One region of the Romboutsia sp. D33t1_170424_H2 genome, then DNA from elsewhere that is predicted to be linked to it. Evidence: riboswitches for the same ligand, from Rfam matches in the RefSeq annotation. Region 1 holds a riboswitch; the other holds the start of a gene.
The links. A riboswitch is a leader RNA that binds a small molecule or an ion and turns the genes downstream of it on or off. The one in region 1 is predicted to bind glycine.
Positions count from the first base shown of each region.

Region 2: linked by a shared signal. The riboswitch ahead of I4U66_RS02040 (alanine/glycine:cation symporter family protein) and the one ahead of I4U66_RS01135 (GrdX family protein) in region 1 are both predicted to bind glycine.

Region 1 covers NZ_JADOZQ010000001.1:214,800-223,212, reverse strand. The annotation lists partial or broken gene I4U66_RS14965 (glycine/sarcosine/betaine reductase component B subunit) at 1-330, opposite strand, end outside; gene trxA (thioredoxin TrxA) at 449-766, opposite strand; gene trxB (thioredoxin-disulfide reductase) at 786-1,751, opposite strand; gene I4U66_RS01135 (GrdX family protein) at 1,838-2,203, opposite strand; glycine riboswitch at 2,302-2,411, opposite strand; gene I4U66_RS01130 (M3 family oligoendopeptidase) at 2,521-4,215, opposite strand; gene yidA (sugar-phosphatase) at 4,353-5,165, shown strand; gene I4U66_RS01120 (ion channel) at 5,326-6,525, opposite strand; gene I4U66_RS01115 (hypothetical protein) at 6,702-7,127, shown strand; gene I4U66_RS01110 (DUF1540 domain-containing protein) at 7,205-7,510, shown strand; gene I4U66_RS01105 (DUF1540 domain-containing protein) at 7,618-7,920, shown strand; gene buk (butyrate kinase) at 8,045-8,413, opposite strand, start outside.
Region 2 covers NZ_JADOZQ010000001.1:405,489-413,901, forward strand. The annotation lists gene I4U66_RS02025 (tetratricopeptide repeat-containing diguanylate cyclase) at 1-875, shown strand, start outside; gene lipA (lipoyl synthase) at 987-1,844, shown strand; gene I4U66_RS02035 (lipoate--protein ligase) at 1,863-2,846, shown strand; gene I4U66_RS02040 (alanine/glycine:cation symporter family protein) at 2,945-4,315, opposite strand; glycine riboswitch at 4,541-4,628, opposite strand; gene tlp (small acid-soluble spore protein Tlp) at 4,933-5,160, shown strand; gene I4U66_RS02050 (hypothetical protein) at 5,239-5,673, opposite strand; gene I4U66_RS02055 (HdeD family acid-resistance protein) at 5,689-6,984, opposite strand; gene I4U66_RS02060 (serine/threonine-protein kinase) at 7,097-8,254, shown strand; gene I4U66_RS02065 (FxLYD domain-containing protein) at 8,333-8,413, shown strand, end outside.

The DNA.
Region 1 (8,413 bases):
AATCCTACTATTTTACCAGTAGTAACAACAGCACACCCATAAATTGCATGAGTTTTTTCACTTCCAACAATTCAATCTTAGATATTATTCCTGGGAATATTCCTCCATTACCTTCTACTTTAACTCTTGGTTCTATAACATCTTTTACTGGTACTATTCTTACACTTTCACCTGAATGAGCTAGTTCTAGATCTATAGACTTTATATGCTCGTCCCCACCAATTTCTTTAAGCATTTCTTCCTTGTTGATGTATAATGTAGCATCTTTAACTTTAGTTACTTCCCAAACTGAATATCTCTTATAAAAATTTTACCTAACTCAAGACGCATGCTTGCACCCCCTAATTATTTAAGTTTTAAAAAACTAAAATTTATATTTCTCAACTAACTCAATATATAACCTTTAATATTTATCAAACTAGTTGTAAGTAACTATTTTATATAAATATTAAAGGTATTTCTTTATCATTTCTTCTATATTAATCCTAGTTGCATCATCTTTTGTAACCTCATCTATTTTTTGACCCTCTTTGTATATAGCTATTGTTGGAAGTCCTAATACCTTTTCTTTTATAGCCAATCTTCTAGCTTTTGTTGTATCTAGTTTACAGAATTTAAAATTTTCCTTATATTTATTATCAAGTTCTTCAACCTCTGGAAGCAATGCTTTACACGGTTCACACCCTTCACTCCAAAAATCTACAACAACTATACCTTCATGTTTTAAAACTTCTTCTTCAAAGGTATTTTTATCTAAAATTATCATTCAAACTCCCCCTTTATAATTAAATAGTTGATTTTTCTAAATTCCATTCTTTACTTTCTATATATTTTTCAGCACTTATTGTAGCTATAGCTCCATCATTAGTAGCTGTTACTACCTGTCTTAAAGCTTTAACTCTGCAATCTCCTGCTGCAAATATCCCTTCTATATTAGTCTTCATATCTTCATCTGTTATTATATAGTCATTTTGGTCTGTATCTATTTTATCTCTAAATATTTCTGTTTCTGGTTTGAGTCCTATGAATACAAATACCCCCATTGTTCCATCTTCTTCATCTGCTTCATATTCACTTAATTCACCTGTTAGAATATTTTCAAATACAACTTTTTCTAATATTCCATCACCGCATAATTCTTTCACAGTCGTATTGTGTACAAATTCTATATTAGGATTGTTTTGTGCTTTTTCTGCTATTGATTTGGCACAAGTTAGCTTTTCATTTCTATTAATTATTGTTACCTTTCTAGCAAATTTTGTTAAAAAAATCTCTTCTTCAACTGCGCTATTTCCTCCACCTATTGCAAATACTTCTAAATCTGTGAAAAAATCTCCATCACATGTTGCACAATATGATACTCCCTTACCTGTTAGCTCTTTTTCTCCTTTAACACCAAGCTTTCTAGGTATAGACCCAGTAGCAATTACTACAGCCTTTCCTCTATATTCGCCTTTTTCACCTTTTAATACTTTTATATCAGATTCTAAATCTACATCTATTATATTATCTTTTTTCATTTCTGCCCCAAAACCTTTGCATTGTTCCACCATTCTTGCTATTAACTTAGGTCTACTAGCATTTTCTACTGAACCTGGATAGTTAGCAACATCATGAGTTGTTACTATTTGTCCTCCAGTTTTTCCTTTTTCAAGTATAAGAGTTTTTAACTTTGCTCTTGCACCATAAAGTCCTGCCGAAAGCCCTGCAGGCCCTGAGCCTATTATTATTAAATCATATATATTTCCCATAAATTTCTCCTTTATATTTATTTTTTTAACATTTTTATAAAAAAATATTTTATTATTTTGTCACATACAAATATTATTTTTAATTTCTATAATATATATTGAATTCTTTCTAATGTATTACTTAAGATATCTAAGTCTATAACTCTAAAGTCATCTATTACATTATATGTCCAATTAGGTGTTTGTTTATTATTTTGAAATTTATTAGAAATGTATATTGCTTCTTCAATTAATAGTACTGAATTTGTATCTAACTTGTTTGATTTTTTTAATATTATACTTCTGTATGGAGTTTCATTTGGCTTTATACTGGAATACATCGGATGTGATAAAAGTTCGTAACCTTTGTGAATTAGATTTCTACTTTCTTTTAAAACTTCTAAATATATGTCATTTATATATTTTACATTTTTGTGCTTTATTTTGTTTTTGACAATAGTATTATCGGTTATTATTATTATAAAAATCCTCTCCTTTTTAAGTCTATTTAATAAAAAACAGAGAAAACAAATCCCATTTGTTTTCTCTGTTAATATAATCTTCAGAATTCCATCTGAATATAGTATTTTTACCTGAGAATTTCATTTGATTAAATTAGGATTTAATCAAACTTGTACCTTCGGTCACTTCTTTTTAGAAGTAATCTCCTATATCCTTCAACCGGAATGTTTAATTTTTTTATACTTTCTAAGTTAAGAAAAGAAACTTTCAATTTAAATTCCAATATATTTTTCTATAAATATTGCTACATATTTCTACAGTATATATATTATAAAGCTTTATCATCTATACTATCTAAATAATTTTTAATAACATCTATAATACTTTCTACACATCCATCTTCAAATGGAGATTTTAAATCACCTATCTTTACTATTTCTAAGAATGACTTTGTTCCTCCAACTCTACATATGTCTAGATAATTTTCCCATCCATTGATTCTGTCCACCCTCATTTTTTTCCAAAACTGTAATGCACATATCTGAGCTAATGTATAGTCTATATAATAAAATGGATTTTTAAATATATGTCCTTGCTTAAACCACCAAGTTCCTTTTTCTAAAAAATCATTATCTTCAAATATTCTATGTGGTAAATATTTTTTCTCTAGTTCTCTCCAAATATTTTTTCTTTCTTCTTTAGTCATATTAGGCTGTTCATATATATAGTGCTGGAATTCATCTACTACTATTCCATATGGTATAAACTTAATAGCTGATGATAGATGAGTAAATTTATATTTCTCTGTATCTTCTTTAAAGAATAATTCCATCCAAGGCCAAGTTATAAATTCCATACTCATAGAGTGTATTTCACAACTTTCATAAGTTGGGAAGTTTATTTCTGGCATATCAATCCAAGTTGACATATAAAGCTGAAAAGCATGACCTGCTTCATGAGTTAATACATCTATATCATCTAATGTTTGATTAAAGTTCGAGAATATAAATGGAGATTTATAATCTGGTATATATGTACAGTATCCACCTGCTGCTTTACCTTTTTTAGTTACTAAGTTCATAAGTTCATTTTCTAGCATGAAATTAAAGAATTCTTTAGTTTCATTTGATAGCTCAGAATACATTTTTCTTCCATTTTCTATTATGTATTCGTCACTTCCCTTAGGTGTTGCATTCCCACTTAAAAACTCAAGGTTTTCATCTACATATGTAAGTCTATCTACACCTATCCTTTTAGATTGTCTTTCGTAAAGACTATTTGCTACAGGTACAATATAATCTAAAACTTGTTTTCTAAAGTTTTTTACCATGTCTTTGTTGTAATCAGTTCTCATCATTCTTATATATCCTAATTCTACAAAGTTGTCAAAACCAAGTTTTATAGCCATATTATTTCTTACTTTAACTAATTTATCAAATACTTCATCAAATTCATTTTCTTTTTCTTCAAAGTAATTGTAATATGCCTTAGATGCCTTTATCCTCATATCTCTATCTTCACTTGACATAAATTTTAAAAGTCCAGATAGGTTTCTTTCTTCTCCTTCAAAATGAATTTTAGCAGATGCTAATAGTTTTGTATATTTAGAACAAAGCTTATTTTCCTCTTGAAGGTCTTTTATTATTTCGCTACTAAAAGACTTTAAATTAAAGCTTGCTATATTTATAAACTGTCTTCCAAAATCTTTTTGAATATCTTCTTTAAATTTTGAGTTTACTACTGATTTATAAAAAAGTGAATTAAGTTCTTCATATAATGGAGAATATTCGTCCCAATACACTTTTTCCCTTTCATAAAACTTATCTTCAACATTTATACTATGTCTTATAGAACATAATGTACTCATAGTTTCTATATTATTTCTAATGCTATTTAGTTTATCAATATTTTGTCTTTGCTCTTTGTAAGTTTTTGAATTTTCTATATTATTTATTATTTTTATTATTTGATTTTTACTTTTTTCATAATTTGGTCTTTCATATTTAAAATCTGAAAACTTCATTGAAATATCTCCTTTATTTATATTTATTTTTAATATTTATATTATAGCATACACTCTTTTTTAATTTTCTCTATATAAATTCTGCATATATTGATATAATTATAACTATCTTTATGTAAATATCATAGGAGGATTATATGTATAAATTAATAGCACTAGATATTGATGGCACTTTATTAAATACCGAAAAAAAAATAACTAAGGAGGTTTTTGACTCTATCCAAGAAGCTAAACAAAATGGGAATAAAGTAGTTTTATCTACTGGTAGACCACTACCTGGTGTAACTCCACTACTTGAAGAGCTTAATTTAACTGATGAGGGGGACTATGTTATATGCTTTAACGGAGCTGTTGTTCAAGAAGTTAAAACTAAAAAAGTTATATCTAATATAGAAATGAATTATGATGATTTTAAATCTATATATGAACTTTCTAAAAAACTTAATACTTATCTTCATATAAGTACACCACTTGATGTTGTAACACCTAACAAAAAACCTAGTAAATACACTGTTTTAGAATCTGATTTAAATAAAATACCTTTAGTTTATAAACCAGAAGAAGAAATAGATGAAACTATGACATTTTGTAAGGTTATGATTGTTGACGAACCTGAAAAATTAGAAGAAATAATAAAAAATGTACCTCAAGAATTTTTTGATAAATACACAGTTGTTAGATCTGCTCCATTTTTCCTAGAATTTTTAAATAAAAAAGCTAATAAAGGAAATGCGCTTAAAGCTTTATGTAAAAATATAGATTTATCTATAGATAAAGCTATAGCTGTAGGTGATGAAGAAAATGACAAGCATATGATAGAGTATGCAGGGCTTGGTGTAGCAATGGGTAATGCTCGCGATAGCATAAAGAATATTGCAAACTATATAACTAAAACTAATAATGAACATGGAGTTGCACATGTTATCAATAAATTTTTACTAAATAAATAAGTATTAATATTAATCATGTAATATAATTCTTTCTTTGTGGATATAAGTCGCTTTATGTAAACTAACTTATATCCATTCTTTATATATTCATATGCGTTTAAGTTCTTGTATTACATTATTTTTTATTATTAAATGTTATATCTTTGAGTTTAAATTCTCTTTATTTTGTTATCTTCCTAGACAATGTAGCTGTCCAAATACCAACCATAGTAACACCTAAAAGCATTTCTATTGCAGATAATAAAGTACTAAAAAATCCTACTGGAGTTATATCTCCATATCCAACTGTTGTAAAAGTTACTATACTAAAATACAATGAATTAATGAAGTCTTTATTTATAGAAGATACATCTATATTTCCCATTAATGCACCTTTATAATTTATAAATTCTCCACCTATATTAAGACCTGTTATCATGTATAATATAGCAAATACCAATACAATTTCTAAAGATGTTATAAGCGCATATGTTGGACGTTCTCCATAACCACAAAGTGCCCAGTATATTATGGACTTTAACTTAGCTATTCCTTTTAAACCATCTTTCTCTATTAATTTAGCTATATAATAATATTCTCCACCTATGTTTAATAATCTATTAGCTTCAAATTTTGTTGATATATCCTTATATACCTTGTATATATCTATACACTCATTCTTATCTTTTTTCTTTAAGTCAACTTTATCTATAAATGTATGCTCGTCAAATTTACTTAAATAATAATCTTCAAAAGATATATCTAAATGCTTTGGACGTAATATTTTAATAGCACTTAAATCACTGTCACAAATTATAACCTCTTTCATTATGCATTTATTAAATATAGAACCATTTAGATTACTTTCCTTTATATATACATTTTTTAAACTCATGCTTTCAAATTTTGTTTTTTCTATATTACTATTAGTAAATCTAACATCTCTAAACTTACATTCATCTTTAAATATATTTATATCATCTTTTTCATTATAGAATTTACAATCTTTAAATATTACATTTTCAAAATCACATTTAAAAAACACATTTCCTATAAATATACAACTTATAAATTCTATATTTTCAAACCTACATTCTTCAAATTCACAATACAATACTCTTAAATTTTTTAACTTTTTTTCATTTCTTTCTTTACTAGAAAATTTACCAATACTTTTTTTGTGTATTCTTAAATTATATAGCTTTTCTTCATCATATATATTATATAAATCACTATAATCTTTATTTTGAGTTTCTATTGTATATATTTGTTCTTTTTCTATTTTAAAATTTAACTTATTTATATATTTCATTTCTTTCTTCATTTTTTCAAGTTCGTTGTATGAATCTTCTCTTACTTTCTCAAAATTATAAGTTCTCATTTCATCACCCTAGTTTTAATTAATATAACATAATTACTTTATTTTTTTATAAAACCCTTTATTTATAGAATATATATCACTATTTTTTAATATATCTTATAAAGAGTGTTTATCAATGAATTCTAAGTTTCACTATATATTGTTTATTAAAGTATATAAATTATTGGAGGTTACATATGAATAAAAATGTTGAGAAACTTAAAGAAGTATTACCAAAGAAATGTTGTTCTTATTGTACTCATCTTTCTCTAGATGGTCCTGATAAAAATTACAAATATAATATAAAATGTATATTGCTAGATTCACCACCTAACCTATATAATGATTGTGATTATTTTGAATGTGAATATTCTAATCTAACTAGCTTTGACTTAGATAATCTGTATAGTGAATATTTAGAGGCATGCCTTAAAGTTAAGTATAAGGAATACTTAAATAGCATACATTGGCAAATATTTAAAGATTATGCGCTTAGAGAAAATGATTATACTTGTTCTATTTGTGGACAAGAACACAACTTAGATGTGTATCATATTAATAAAAATTTAGGCAGAGAGACTCTAGAGGATGTTGCAGTTTTATGTGACAATTGCCTAGAATAAATATATACCTTAAATGGATTAAATCTTTAATTTTTTCACATACTAAATTAGATAAAATTCTAGGAGGTATATTAATTATGAATGGAAATTTAGTATGTTTAGCATCTACATGTTTTTATAATAAATGCAGTAGTTGTTATGCTAACGGTATAAATATCTCAGGTTCTATAGCATCAAATACAAATGGTACCCACTGTCTAACTTTTGAAGATAGAAAAAATGCAACTTTGACTAACTCAACTAGTAATGAAGACTATGCTAAAACTCACAATATAGCTTGCCAGGCCAAAGAATGCAAACATAATGACGAAGGCTCTTGTGTTGCATTAAATGTTCAAATAAACAACGAAAATCAAAGTTGTGAAACATTTTGTCCTAGATAATAGCTATAAATAGATTAACTATAATTATTAAGTTGTAATATATAAGTTATATTTTCTTTTATTTTTCACATACTAACCTAGAAGATAATTTTAGGAGGAATGTAATTATGAATGAAAATTTAAATTGTTCTGCAACTAACTGTGTGTATAATAATAGCAAAAAATGCTATGCTGGAGGCATAAATGTTGCTGGTAGTAGAGCAGATTCTACATCTCAAACTACTTGTTCAACTTTTGTCGAGGGTTCTTTTGGATCTTTTACAAATAGTACTAATGATGAATATATAACACCTGAAAATATAATATGTCAGGCTGAGAAGTGTAAATATAATGTTAGTAAAGCATGCAAAGCTGAAAAGGTTCATATAAACTCACAGGATGCAAGTTGCGAAACTTTCATATCTAAATAATTATATTTTAATATTTATTTAATCTAAAAATCACTGGATAAGTATCCAGTGATTTTTTCTATAGTTTCAGTAAAAACGCATTAGTATGTATTAAAATTAAAATTTACTTAAGTTTATAACACATTTATGCATTAGCTAATATTTCTTCTTTATACTCTCTTGCAGTTTCTTCATTATTTAAAACTCTTAATGTGCCAAGTGCTAATGAATCTAATTCATTTTCTCCTGGCATTATTTCTACATTAGATATAAACTCTACTCTTCTCTTTATATGTTTTGTTACAAGCTTTGAGTAAGCTATTCCACCTGTCAATATTATTGAATCTACTTTTCCTTCTACAACTGTCGCTAATTCACCTATTGCTTTAGATACTTGATAACACATAGCATCATGTACTAATTTAGCTTCTTTATTTCCTTCTTCCATCATTTTTTCCACTTCTCTAACATCTACTGTATCTAAATAAGAAACTATTCCACCTTTTCCTCTTAT
Region 2 (8,413 bases), 190 kb from region 1:
CATATGCAAGTATATTAAAAGAAGAAGGAAATTATAAAGAAGCTTTAGATATATATAATAAAATACTAAAGCTAAAAAATGAAGGTGCTAAATATATAGAAATTGATATCTATTCTGATATAGCTGAAATATACAGTAAAATAGGAGATCTAGAATCATATAAAAAATACAATGAAATACTAAAAGAAAAGAAAGAATCTTTAGATGAAATTATAAAAAATGATTATATTGAATATTCAATAAAGGCATATGAAAATGAAGTATTAAAAGAGAAAGAGAAAAACGAACAAATAAAAGTATTAATTATGACATGTATAGTAGTAATATTAATTATTATTTTAATAGCAAGAATAGTTCGTGTGAAAGCATTAAAAAAATTACACTATCAAGATAGTATGACAGGTCTTTATAATAGGAGATATCTAGATGATTATGAACAGAGAAATATAAAGAAACTAGAAGAAAAGGAAATTTCTATAGTATTACTAGATATAGACTACTTTAAGAAATATAATGATAATTATGGACATATAGAAGGAGATAAAGTAATAAAAGAAGTATCAAATTCAGTTCTTATGAATATTAGAAAGAAAGGGATAGGAATAAGATTTGGAGGTGAAGAAATAGTTATTATACTAGAGGACACTAGTGAAAATGAAGCCATAGAAATAGTAGAAAAAATACAAAAAGATATAAAAAATAAGGCAATAGAACATAAGTATTCATTAGTTAATGACATAGTAACTACAAGTATAGGTATATATACTAAAAAGAAAAATATGAAAGAAGATATATATTTAGCAATAGATAAAGCAGACAAGGCATTGTATGAGTCTAAAAATAATGGAAGAAATAGATATAGTATATATAATTAAAAAAGTAATGAACTTTTATTTAAAATTTGAATAAGTATGAAGGAATTTATATGTTAATATCTAATATTGTATAAAGAAAGGTATATGACAAACGTTTATCAGGGGGATTATATGGAAAAAACAAAAGTAAGAAGAAAGCCAAAGTGGCTAAGAGTAAATTATGAACGTCAATCTATAAAAGAGATTGAAGTTATGATGGAACAGTTATCATTAAATACAGTATGCAAAGAAGCAAAATGCCCTAATTTAGGTGAATGCTATAAAAAAAGAACAGCTACATTTATGATAATGGGAAGTCAATGCACTAGAAATTGTAGGTTTTGTAATGTAACTAATGGTAAACCTCAAAATCTTGATATAAATGAACCAGAAAATGTAGCAAAAGCAGTAAAAGAACTAGGATTATCTCATGCAGTTATAACAAGTGTAACAAGAGATGATTTAGAGGATTGTGGAGCTAGTCACTTTGCAAAAACTATAGAAGCTGTGAAGAGTTTAAATCCAGATACTACTGTAGAAGTGCTAATACCAGATTTAAAAGGTATCAAAGAAAATTTAGATATAGTTATAAAAGCAAATCCTGATGTAATAAATCATAATGTCGAAACTGTAGAAAGATTATATGATACAGTTCGTCCAGAAGCAATATATGAAAGAAGTATAGATGTTTTAAAATATGTAAAGGAAGTAGCACCTCACATATTAACAAAAACTGGTATAATGGTTGGCCTTAGTGAAAGTGATGAAGAAGTATTTAAGGTTATGGATGATGTACTTAAGGTAGGATGCGACATATTTACAATAGGTCAATATCTAAGACCATCAAACAAACACATAGAAGTTTATGAATACGTAACACCAGAAAAATTTGAAGAATATAGAGTGGTTGGAGTAGAGAAAGGATTTAAGTATATAGCAAGTAGTCCTTTAGTTAGAAGTTCGTATAATGCACAAGAAGCTATTAAATAGACAAAAGGGGATAAAACCATGATATATGTAGAAAATAATTCAACTAATCCATACTTTAATTTTGCACTAGAGTATTATCTTATAAATGAGAAAGACTTAAAAGATGATGTTATATTTATGTTTTGGAGAACAAATCCAACACTTATGATAGGAAAATTCCAAAATACAATAGAAGAAATTAATGAAGATTATGTAAAAAATAATAATATAAATGTAGTTAGACGTATAACAGGTGGCGGAACTATATATACGGATATGAATGGATGGCAATTTAGCTTTATAACTAAAAATTATAATGGAAATGGAATAGACTTTAAAACATTTACAACGCCAATTATTGAAGCATTAAAAAGTCAAGGAATAGATGCATACTTTAATAGTAGGAATGATTTATTAGTAGATGGCAAAAAATTCTCTGGAAATGCACAATGTGTTAAAAATGGATGTAAATTACACCATGGTTCTATACTATTTGATACTAACATAGAGGAAATGGTAAGAAGTATAACTGTAGCTGAAGATAAGATAATATCTAAAGGAATAAAATCAGTTAAAGATAGGGTTGCAAATCTTAAAAACTATTTAAAGGAAGATATGGATAGTTTAAAGTTTAAAGATATAATGCTAGAGAGTTTACTTAAAGAATCTAGTGGAGTTTATAATTTAACAAAAGAAGATATAAAGAGAGTAGAAGAAATAGCTAAAGAAAAATTTGAAACTTGGGAATGGAACTACGGAAAATCTCCTAAATTTGAGATTGTTAAAGGAAAAAGATTAGATGGTGGGAAAGTAGAGTTTAGGATTAATGTAGATAAAGGTATAATAAAAGAATGTAAAATAAATGGAGACTTTTTTGGAGAAGGCGAAATAGAGGATATATCAAATTTACTATATGGATGTAGATATAATAAAAAAGATATATTAGATATATTAGAAAATATTGATATAAATAAGTATTTCTATCGAGTGAACAAAGAAGAACTTATAGAATGTATAATATAATTTTAGATATAATAATAAAAAACCTGTATCAATAATATTGATACAGGTTTTTTATTTAAAATAATACATATAAAATATAAGTTATTAATGTAATTTATTTATATATTAATAGCATAAGAATCTTCTTTTTTTAATTTTAAATAATTCATATAGGTATTAGTTTCAGCTATAACTACAGGAGTAAGATAAATTAGAGCTATAAGGTTAGGTATAGCCATAAGAGCATTAACCATATCCGCAATTATCCAAACCATTTCAAGTTTTAAAAATGACCCAATAAGTATCATTAAAACAAAGACAACCCTGTAAGCGCTTATAAACTTAATACCAAATAAAAACTCAAAACATCTTTCTCCATAATAACACCAACCAAGTATAGTAGTAAAAGCAAATAAACTTAAACTAATAGTTAAAAATAAAGGTCCAATATGTGGAAGAACACTTTCAAATGCACTTTGAGTCATAAGAGCACCATTTAAATCTCCTTTCCATACACCAGATAATATAAGAGAAAATCCAGTAAGAGAACAGATTATCAAACTATCTATAAATGTCCCAGTCATAGATATAAGACCTTGCTCAGCTGGATGATTAGTTTTAGCAGCAGCTGCTGCAATTGGAGCACTACCAAGTCCAGATTCATTAGAAAATACGCCTCGAGCAATACCATTTCTAATAGCCATAGATACACTAGCTCCCATAAATCCACCTATAGAAGATGTAGGTGTAAAAGCACTTTTTAGTATTAAGATAAATGTAGATGGTATTTTATTAAATGAGCCTAAAATAATTAAAAAGCACATTAGTATATATACAAAAGACATAAATGGAACTACTGTAGATGCTACTTTTGAAATATTTTTAATACCTCCAAATATAACTAAGGCTACAATTAATGTTAATATAATTCCAGTTATTTTAGGATTAATTCCAAAACTTCCATTAATAGAATCAGTTATAGAATTAACTTGAGTAAATGTACCTATACCTAAAAGAGCAACTAAAATACCACTTATAGCAAAGAAAATAGCAAGAGGTTTATACTTAGATCCCATACCATTTACTATATAGTACATAGGACCACCAGAAATTTCGTTTTTTTCATTTTTAGTTCTATACTTTATAGCAAGTACTCCTTCAGCATATTTAGTAGCCATTCCAAAAAATGCTGCAACCCACATCCAAAATAATGCACCAGGACCTCCTATTTTTAGAGCAGTAGCAACACCAACTATATTTCCAGTACCAACTGTAGCAGCAAGAGCAGTGCATAAAGCGCTAAAGCTTGAAATATCTCCACTACCATTATTTTCTGATTTAAATATTAATTTTAAAGCAGTAGGTAATTTAGTTATTTGTAAAAATCCAAGTTTAAAAGTAAATAATATACCAGTACCAACTAATAGTATTAGTAAAGGTGGTCCCCATATAAATGAGTTAATTTGAGATAAAACATCAATTAAATTCATAAAAATACACTCCTTATATATTCGCTTATTTTTTAAGCGAAGTGAATTTTATGCCTTAATAAATCAATAAAGGAAAATGAATTAATTGACAGGAAGATAAGATATTTAGAAATTTTTAATTTTCTAAATAATAAGAATAATAATTGCTTGAATAAAAAAAGCCAAGTCTTAAGACTTAGCTCTGGATAAACTACAACTATAAAACTATACAAAAAGTAAGTATAGTACATAATCCCTGTCCTTTTGCCTGAGAGATTGAGCAAAATTGCCTTGCCCCTTCGGCGCCTATATAGGTCTCTCCAGAGTTCCCTAAGCTTTACAGTCCTACTTATAAAAGTACCTGAGAGTGCGACTCCTTCGGTGTGTCAAAATGACAGCTCTTCTATAAAGCTTCAATCGGGTATTGATTTGTTATTGCATTTTCTATAATAGTACAAAAAAAAATATCAAATGTCAAATCAAAAAAAATAAAATTAAACACTTTAGCTATATAAACTAGATATTTAAAATCTTAGGATAATTTCTATAATATATATTTTTTGACTTAATCAAACTAGAATAAAAATATGTGTATTGAACAATATAACTAATGAAAATTAATTAAAAGGAGATATAAAATGAAACCAAATCCAGACGATAGAAGAGACAATGTTGAGAAAATACAATGTAATATAAATCATACTCTAAAAAATATTAGATTAGCAAATGAAATGATTGAAAAGGTAGATAATCCTGAAGAAAGAAGAAAATTAGAGGAAAAAAATAAAAGAAGAGAAGAATCTCTTAATAATATGCGTAGTGAAATAAAAGAAGAAGCTAATGTAAATAAAAATGAGTATAGATAAATAAAATATATAATTTAATCCTAAATATAAAAAAGGTAATAAGTATGTAACAACATAAACTTATTACCTTTTTAAATCTTAATCATCTAAGCAAGCCAAATTCCTATCGTATAAGAGTTCATCTAATTTTAGAATACCAATTCCTTTGTTTAAACCAAATATAATCACAGCATCTCTTAAATTTTTAGAATATAGTTCACCGCAATCGGCAAGTCTTAAGGCTTTATTAGTTTCTTTAATATCTAGATTTGCTCCTATACAAAGTTTTATAACTTTATCGCGACTAGGCTTTTTGCTTCCATTTAAAATTTGATAACCATAAGTTCTATCTATACGAGCATTTTTTATAAGCTCACTTTTAGTAATTTGTTTATGTTTTAAAATATCTTCAAAAAATGTCTTGAATTCTAAGCCTTTATATTTATCATAGATATCTACTAGATATTCATCTAAACAACTTTCATCTTTTATATTTTTTAAAACACTCATTAACTCTATTGTTTCATTATTCAAGCTATTACCTCCAATTTATATAGAAGATTGTTTCATATAAAGTTGTTTTTTTACAACTATAGTATTTTTTCTTTTAAATAAATTATCTAAATAATTATAATAAGTACCAGGTGTTATTATACCATTTATTGCTATTAAATCTAAACCTATAGAACCTACGATAGTATCTGCAAGTCTTACGCAATTTGCTGTTAGAGTAAAGTATGTTTTAAAATACCCAGATTTGAATTTATAAAATTTACAATTAGTATCTAAAAACATTAGATTTGTTTCATCAGTATACTCTTTAAAAGGATCTTTCTTTGAATTACATTCCCAGTGAATACAATTATTTTTAATAGATGATATTTTATCTTTAATAGCATTATGTTGAATTTTATTTAATGCTAAAGTAAACCCTATTAGAGACCGATTGCATTTAGAATTTATAAAATTAATATATTTTTTAGTATCAGCTTCTAATAAAACACCATCGCTAACAAGTGTAAATAATCTATTAGAACTACTATCATAAGTTCCGTATGAATAAGTTATTCCATCAAAAGATATATCAACATGACCAAATCCATTAGCACAATCAGGTGCTAGATGAATAAATATATCTATTGTTGAAAAAGAACTATCTATTAAATTATCATAGTCACTATTTTCAACTAAAACTTTATTATTAGGATTTACCTTGATAAAATTATTAATTTTATCTAATAGATGTTGAGGTATAAATGCTGCATAAACTATTGGTAGTGTAATCCTAAATCTCCTTTTTAAATTAGATTTAAAGGTATTAATATCTAAAATCTCCCTTAAAAAATCAGAAAAAAGTGTAAGAGATATTAGTATTACATATATACTGCATATTTTATCTACTATAGATATATAATCTAGTGGATAAAATAATAAAACAACACCAAATCCTAATGATATTAAGCTAAAAATAAAGCCCCTTACACATTCTTTTACATTGTTTTTGTATAAAATAATAGCTGCAGTAATTCTACCTACAAAATTTAATAATGCATACAGACCTATTATTCTTATAATAGATACCGTTAAAAAAATAGGATTATATTTAATAAAAAGCCCAAGAGAAATACAAAGAATACCTTCAACTAGTGTACTTATATGGCGCTTTTCTTTGTTAAAAATATAAGTTAGCATAGATAATGCACCTATAAGTAATAAAAAAGTTAGTATCATATCAGTTGTTATACTTCCTATAAAATCAGAACTAAATAACATAATAAGTCCTAGTATAAATAAAATTATAGATTTTGATAATATAGAAAAAGGGGATATAGTTTTTACGTTCATATAAAACCTCCTTATAGATAGTATAATATTATCATTAAATTAGAAGTTTAACAAAATAGTATTTATGTATGATATAATTTTACTGAAAAATGTAGATAAAGAGGGATTAAATTTGAATTTAGAAGCAGAACTAGAGTTGTCTTTATATGAAGAACTAAAAACAATACATAAAAGTAGTAAAAGTGAAGTAATACTTGTTCATAATAATATAAAAAATAAATCATATATAAAAAGATTATTAAAAGAATGTAATAAAGATGTATATGATGCTTTAAAGAATATAAAAAGTGAAAATATGCCTAAAATATATGAAGTATTTGAAATAGATAATAAGTTGGTAGTAATAGAGGAGTTTGTAAATGGTAAAACTCTTCATGAAAAATTAAAAGAAACAGGTCATTTAGAAGAAATAGAAGTTATAAATTATATAATATCTTTATGTGACATATTAAATATATTACATAATCTAAACCCGCCAATAATACATAGAGATATTAAGCCATCTAATATAATGATAAGTAATGATAATGTATTAAAGCTTATTGATTTTGATATATCTAGAAATTATAAATATGGAGAAAATATGGATACAATTTTACTAGGCACTAAAGGTTATGCATCTCCTGAACAATTTGGATTTGAACAAAGTGATTGTAGAAGCGATATATACTCATTGGGTATTATGATGAATGTGCTAACTACAGGAAAGCATATAAAAGAAGTTGAAAATAAAGGGTTATTGGAAAATGTTATAAAGAAATGTACTAAGATATCTCCAGATGATAGGTATCAAGATGTATCAGCACTAAAGAGTGATTTAATAAAATTAATTTATAAAACACAAGCCAGTAAAGAAAAAAATATAAACAAAATAGGATATAAATTAAAAGAAAAAATTATAAATGAAGATAGTAGTAAACCTATAAATATTAAAACTAAAAAAATTAATAAAAACACTAGGTTAAAATCTAAGTATATACCAGGGTTTAGAAATGGAAATAGGATCAATATGACACTATCTACAGTATTTTATATATTTTTAATAATAGGACTATTTGTTGGAAGTAGCATTGGTGAATTAATACAAAACTTAATAGTAGTAATAATGCTTTTAATGTATTTTTTATTATATACTAATTTTCTAGATATAAAAAACAAGTTACCAATTATAAAAAGTAATAAATTACATATAAAGATACTTGGATATGTACTATATTCTAATATAATATTTTGGAGCCTAGGTATACCATTAACTTATATTGTAGGGTAGTTGTATGCTATGAGCATACCAATAGGCTATAAATAAACTTTATAATAAATAATGAAATAGTTATTATGGAGGTTATTTATGAAAAAAGTTTTACTAGGAGTTATAATAGGATTTGTAGTTATAATAGGAGGTTGCGCTCTAATGCTTGCACAAGGTGCA